Regions from separate parts of the Sphingobacterium sp. HSC-15S19 genome, predicted to be linked through region 1. Evidence: riboswitches for the same ligand, from Rfam matches in the RefSeq annotation. Region 1 holds a riboswitch; each other region holds the start of a gene.
What was found. Region 1 has a riboswitch for S-adenosylmethionine ahead of L1283_RS00605 (5-oxoprolinase). Riboswitches for the same ligand answer to the same signal wherever they lie in the genome.

Region 1 (2,271 bases):
ATCCAGATTGGCTGTAGGAAAGTTTGTTTTAATCTCTTCCAAAATAGAGGTAAACATTCCCGGAATAAGGTCTTCACGTCCGAACGTAAAGGCTGCAGCAATTTTATGCACCTCGCCCTCAGCAATCACTTCGAATGTAAAATTCAAAAAGTCTTTGATCCGCTTGTCCAATGTGGTTGTTGCAATGACATCGAATATGTTGTTCGATTTTTTGGCTTGAGCAATAAATTTGTTGACCAGATGAAGGTCGGCACCCATGGCATCCATGGCGTCCAGATACATCTCAAAGTGGCTCAAACGGCGGCCATCAATGTATTCATCCGACTCCTCAGCCAATACAATTTCGTTGATTAGATAGCGTGTTGATGGATGCTCACTCGCAAACCAAGGTAAAGTCGTACAGGTCAATTTAATCTGTAAAGCTTTTAGTAAAGACATAAAATCCCATACAGCGTACACATGCCCTTCTGTAAAAGAACGTAGATTCTTGATCGTTTTGATCTTACGATACAAAGGGTGTTGCAATAATACCTCGCGTTCGGCAGCAATGTATTCGTTAATTTCCGCAATTCTATTCATGGCGCAAAAGTATTGTCTTATCTCTGTTTTTAAAAGTATTTTCGATGAGATTACAGTAACATGATAAATTTTTCGCCCAGCTATCCGCTTCATAACCAAATCACAGCCAACAACGCGCCTCGCTTTTGACCTCCCTATTCCTGTTGTTAGCGCTCATTTACCCTTAAAAACAAAAATATTTTTTATTATAAAAAATAATCTACTATATTTGTAGAGTATTCAGAATTGCATGATGCAATACCAACCGAGTGCAGGCACCGCGGTGGTAAATTAATACGGGTTTCGACCAAAATAAACGTCACAGAACGATTATTTTCCCCAACAAGATCTGGATACAGTTTATGGTTTAATCCTTTAAATTTTTAAATTGTATGGCTACTACAACAAATCTTTACCAACACTTACTGGAAAAATTCAGTTATTATTCAACAGATGAACTGATCCAGCTCAACAACGACACCATCTTAGGACAAGGCTGGGGTTCAGCCAAGGCAACCTTTAGAACAGCTTTGATCAGTACGTTCTCCAAAAGAGGACTGGATCTTTCCAACATCATTTCCAAGGAAGACGGTTTTACCTCGGTGAAGCATGTCCCTGTACGCTTGGAACAGAATGTCCTGATTCCTTTACAGTAAAGCCCTATAAACGCAAAAAGAGTAGGCCTAGCCTACTCTTTCGTCAATGAGTGGTGATATCTTAATGTATGATTGAGCGAATGGGCTGTTTGTCGAGCGTCGTCTTTGTAGGACGAGAGATCGCCGCAATTTTGAATTTCTGCCACATTCACTTTCTTTCTTACTTTGCTGATGACCTGATTTAATTCCGATTTCCAGTTGCCCGGGTCGCCAAAATCGTCCATCCAATTTTTGTTGATAAACTTTTTGTAGTTCAAAAGCAAAATATACAATTCCTCACCACTACCGGCGCGATTGATTGACGTGCGCCAGTTCTCTAATTTTTCTTTAAAACTCATAACCAGCAATATACAAAAAAAATACGACTTGACCAAATTTTTAGACTTTTACAGTGCGTATTGACAAAGATCTGACAGGACAATCTCCTTTCCTCGCGGTCGCCAATTTCATGAAAACTGTTATCTCTATCCACTGCAGCCTGAGCGCTTAAAAAGTTGTAATTTAGTTGAAGAAATTAGCATGCGATACAATGACCCTTCTATTTTCAACCGCAATAGTTCCAAGAAATAAATAATTAATTGATGACTAAACTTTATTATGATTACGGGGTCTCATTAAAAAGAGAAAACATGATTATTTGTTTTCAAATTTAACCCGATGCCCTATATAATGTCAAAATTTACGTTTAAAACCATCCTAGTTCTTTTTATATTAGCTACTGCCACACCTGCGATGTGCGCTAAATTAGCGCATGCTAATCCTGCTACTTTTTTCTTTCAGGAACATCTGGGTGATGGTTACAGCAAAATCGGATCACGCATTTATTATCGTGGCAAAGAAATTCCAAACGCCAATGCTAGTTCGTTTCAATTTTTAGGTTCGGGTTACGCCAAGGATAGCTGGAAGGTATATTTTCGGGGGTCAATACTAACTGATGGCAGCCCATCTACTTTCCAATTTCTTGGAGACGGTTATGCTAGCGATGCCTGGAAAGTTTACTTTTATGGCAAGCCATTGTCAAACGTAACAATTTCTACCTTCAAGACACTGGGAAGTG
Region 2 (2,271 bases), on a different contig from region 1:
AAGGTTGAGGAAAGCTGATTTATCAGCATCAAGGGACATTGGTGAAAATTAATATAATCATTATGCAAAAGATATTATTAGCAGAAGATGATCCTAATTTGGGGGATCTTTTAAAAGACTATCTCGAATTAAAGGGAAAATTTGACGTCACATTATGCACAGATGGAGATGAAGCGATTTCTCAATTCAAAAAAAATAACTACGACCTCTGTATTTTCGATGTCATGATGCCAAAAAAGGACGGATTTACAGTTGGACGTGAAATCAGAAAAACAAACAATACTGTTCCTATTATCTTTGCCACAGCAAAGGGGATGATGGAAGATAAAACCGAAGCCTTTGAATTAGGGGGAGATGATTATATCACAAAGCCTTTTCGAGTGGAGGAATTATTGCTCCGCATCAATGCTTTGCTGAAACGCAGTGTTCGAGACAAAGAAGAGGAAGTGGTTGCTGATAAATTTGAAATTGGTGATTATTTCTTTGATTATACAAGTCAGCAAATTTCTTACAAAGGACAGATGCAAAAACTATCCACCAAAGAAGCGGAACTACTACGCTTGCTTTGTTTAAAGAAAAATGATGTGCTGACCCGGGAAGAAGCTTTATTAAAAATATGGCATGATGACAACTACTTTACAGGTAGAAGTATGGATGTATTTCTCAGTAAACTTCGTAAATATCTAAAAGAAGATAGTAAAGTTGAAATTGTCAATGTGCACGGAAAAGGTTACAAACTTTTGGTGAGCTAAAAGAATGGGGAATGAGAAACAGTCATTCCCCATTTTTTATGCTACACGGCGTATTGAAACATGGCATACACTAAATCATGGATGAAAAGAAAAGAACAAAACAATTTTATCCATAGTAGAATATAAAAAATTGACGCACTTTTATAAAAAATTTGCATTTCAAAAAGAAATGTTCTAACTTAGCGTCGCTTATAGAGAAAGGCAGAGGGAATAGACCCGATGAAGCCTTAGCAACCTGTCCCTTGACAAGGTGCTAAATTCTACCCTACTTGATATGGGAATGATAAGCCGAAGTCACCAAATTCTAGTGTGTCCTTCTCTCTCTAGCAAGAAATATAGTTGAAAAAGAAATATTAAAAACATTCATTATGTTATTGACTAACAATTTAGGTTACCCTCGTGTGGGCGCGTTCCGCGAATTGAAAAAAGCCAATGAGGCCTATTGGGCTAAAAAATCTTCTGTTGAGGAATTATTGGACACAGCAAAAAAAATTCGTGAAGGCAATTGGAAAACACAAAAAGATGCTGGAATAGATTTGATCCCTTCCAATGATTTCTCTTTTTACGATCAAGTATTGGATTTAACCCTTACTGTTGGTGCAATTCCTGCTCGTTACCATTCTTTGTTGAATAAAGTAGACAACAACTACAGCTTAGACTTATATTTTGCCATGGCGCGCGGATTCCAACAAGAAGGAATCGATGTGACTGCAATGGAGATGACCAAGTGGTTGGATACCAACTACCACTATATGGTTCCTGAATTCACAAAAGATCAAGAGTTTAAATTGACTTCTGAGAAATTCTTAAATGAATACAACGAGGCAAAATCATTGGGTATTGAGACAAAACCTGTTTTATTAGGCCCAATCACTTACCTTTTGATCGGTAAAGAAAAAGAAGCTGGTTTCGACCGTATCGACCTATTAGACAAATTAATTCCTGTATATGAGCAAATCTTGTCTAAATTGGCAGAAGCTGGAGCACAATATGTTCAGATCGACGAGCCTTTCTTGGCATTGGATTTAGATGCAAAAGTAAAAGCATTATACCAACCTACGTTTGAGAAATTGGCTGCTGCTGCCAAAAACATCAAATTAATCGCGACGACTTACTTCGAAGCTTTAAAAGACAACGAAGATATCGCAGTTAACCTACCTATCCATGCTTTACATTTGGATTTGGTACGCGGTGAAAACCAGTTGGATACGGTACTAGCTAAGGTTCCTGCTTCATTAACATTATCTTTGGGTATTGTTGAAGGCCGTAACATCTGGAAAAATGATTACGAAAAATCATTGGTTAAAATCAAACAAGCTGTTGATGCATTAGGAAAAGACCGTGTATGGGTAGCTCCTTCTTCATCATTGTTGCACGTTCCTTTTGACTTAGACAATGAACACAATGAGCAATCGCTACCAGCTGAAGTAAAAAACTGGTTAGCTTTCGCTAAACAAAAATTAGCTGAGGTAAAAGACTTGGCCGTATTAGCAGAAGGTGAAGTTGATACTGAAACAGC
Region 3 (2,271 bases), on a different contig from region 1:
AGTTCCTCCGGAATATCTAAATGAAATATCCTTGGTAGGGTAACCAACTGTTTTTTCGTTGTCAGTGGTTTCAATCCTGGAATAATAGGCACATGGATTCCATTGTCCCTACATTTTGTTACAAACTCCTTATATTTTTCAACATTAAAGAACATCTGAGTCACAATAAACTCTGCTCCCATATCGACTTTTTGTTTCAGGTATTTAAAATCAGTATTGAAATTTGGCGATTCAAAATGCTTTTCGGGATAACCCGCTACACCGATGCAAAAATCAGTCTTTTCCGATGTGATAATGTCTTCATGCAGATACTTTCCTTTATTCATATCAGTTACCTGTTCCAGTAGGTCTGTTGCAAAGGCATGTCCACCATCGGTCGGTATAAAATCGGCATCGCCCTTACGTGCATCGCCCCGCAATACCAAGACGTTATCTATCCCCAGAAAGTTCAAATCGATCAATGCATTTTCAGTTTCCTCTTTTGTAAAACCACCACATATCAAATGGGGCACCGCATCTACTTTATATTTATTCATGATTGCAGCACATATCGCCACTGTCCCAGGACGTTTACGATAGGAAACGCGTTCCAGTAATCCACTCGCATGCTCTTTATAGATATAATCTTCCCGATGGTAGGTTACGTCGATAAAAGGAGGTTTAAACTCCATCAGTTCATCCATGGTTTTAAAAATACTTTGGATGCCCTGCCCTTTCGCCGGTGGCAATAGCTCAAAAGAAAACAATGTTTTTCCTTTGGCATTCTGGATATGATCGATAATCTTCATTAAAAAACTGTTTTTAGTTTGGTTGGCTTACATCGAAACGCACACGTCGAGGAATCGTTTATCTACATGTAACTTATCTTTCCCACATGGAGTAGGGTAGAATTTAGCACCTTGAACAATACAGGTTGCTAAGGCTTCAACGGGTCTAGTCCCTCGGCCTTTCTCTATAAGCGTTGCTAATATCGTTTTAAAAAATCAAAAGACAAAAATATTTTTTCGAAAAAGCAAAAATAGCGGCAAAAAGATTGCAATAAATACGGCTTCAGGTTTATTCCCAGGCAACAACAGGAATTTAGGCTCCACCAAATATAAAAGACTCTAAAAAAAGATAAAATTAACGATCGCGGATCATCGACAGCGAAGAGACTGACTACGTCACAACAGGATCGGCTAAAGATTCGTTGCTAGGGAATTCCGTAGATTTTTGAGATAAAATGTAATCAGTAAGAGTCCCGTAACATGGTACTCCTCTTTCGATCCATATTTAAAACCATCAAATAAATATTTGTAGGCGATTAATGCATTTTTTTCGTTGTAAAATAACTCTTTCCAAGAATCGGGAACATCTGCCCATGCCTTGAGCACAATGCCATTCTCAGCATAAATAATGGGTGATTCAACACCATCCATTCGATAATCGTGATGTGTGCCTGAACTTGATATGTGCTGGAAATAAGCGATAGAATAATCTACAAAATTCAATGCCCTGGCTTTTATCTCCATTTCACTTTCTGATTTTACAGGGGCATTTCGCCATAGATTCACTTGGCTATCAAATTTGCTCGGGGTCTCCCGGATAGGGGTTTTATCTAACGCAAAGTTGATATAAAGTTTTTCACTTGTGGGCACACGTGCTGAGCTAAACTGTGAAAAATCACCTCTCAGCTGAACAAAATCGTTTTTTACCTTAACAATATCCAAAGCGAGACTACCCTTTTTCTCATCGGTCAATTCTAATCGATCGCCGTCGAATCTATACTTACCGAAGAGTAGGATATCATCGATCGCCATGACAAACTTATCTTTATCATGGAGGGAGAGAAAGGACCGGTATATCGTAGGGTCATTACCATAGACATCTGCCTCCACATTTTGGGGTGATTCTCTTTTTACTTTATGATACTCCTCATTTGAATAGCCCAATATCATTTGGTAATTGCCTTCAGGAAAGTCCTTTTTCTTCCCAAAGAAAGCACAAGAAGACAACGAGAATAGGAATAGCAGCAGTAATAACGGTTTCAAAATAAATCAATAATTATGGCCAGTAATAATATACAGACCAAGATAAGAAATTACTGCAATAATTCGTGTACCGCTATTTATTTGAATAAGCTTGGGGATATGCTTATTCTTTATAAAGATCCACCAAGCCTTCTGGCAATTCAACTTCAATGATCTCCTCTTCGCCATCGATTCCTAAGATCAAATCATCGGACAATGGGAACATCAGTTCTTTGCCATCCATATTTACCGAAGCGACAAA

Region 2: another riboswitch for S-adenosylmethionine. It lies ahead of metE (5-methyltetrahydropteroyltriglutamate--homocysteine S-methyltransferase); the one in region 1 lies ahead of L1283_RS00605 (5-oxoprolinase).
Region 3: another riboswitch for S-adenosylmethionine. It lies ahead of metF (methylenetetrahydrofolate reductase [NAD(P)H]); the one in region 1 lies ahead of L1283_RS00605 (5-oxoprolinase).

What each region holds. Positions count from the first base shown of each region.
Region 1 covers NZ_JBNPWQ010000001.1:134,382-136,652, reverse strand. The annotation lists gene L1283_RS00610 (DUF3050 domain-containing protein) at 1-579, opposite strand, end outside; SAM-I-IV-variant riboswitch at 790-883, shown strand; gene L1283_RS00605 (5-oxoprolinase) at 951-1,214, shown strand; gene L1283_RS00600 (hypothetical protein) at 1,247-1,552, opposite strand; gene L1283_RS00595 (DKNYY domain-containing protein) at 1,884-2,271, shown strand, end outside.
Region 2 covers NZ_JBNPWQ010000002.1:206,258-208,528, reverse strand. The annotation lists gene L1283_RS02770 (response regulator transcription factor) at 63-752, shown strand; SAM riboswitch class I at 939-1,042, shown strand; gene metE (5-methyltetrahydropteroyltriglutamate--homocysteine S-methyltransferase) at 1,121-2,271, shown strand, end outside.
Region 3 covers NZ_JBNPWQ010000014.1:37,401-39,671, reverse strand. The annotation lists gene metF (methylenetetrahydrofolate reductase [NAD(P)H]) at 1-788, opposite strand, end outside; SAM riboswitch class I at 859-961, opposite strand; gene L1283_RS13090 (hypothetical protein) at 1,179-2,030, opposite strand; gene rimM (ribosome maturation factor RimM) at 2,134-2,271, opposite strand, start outside.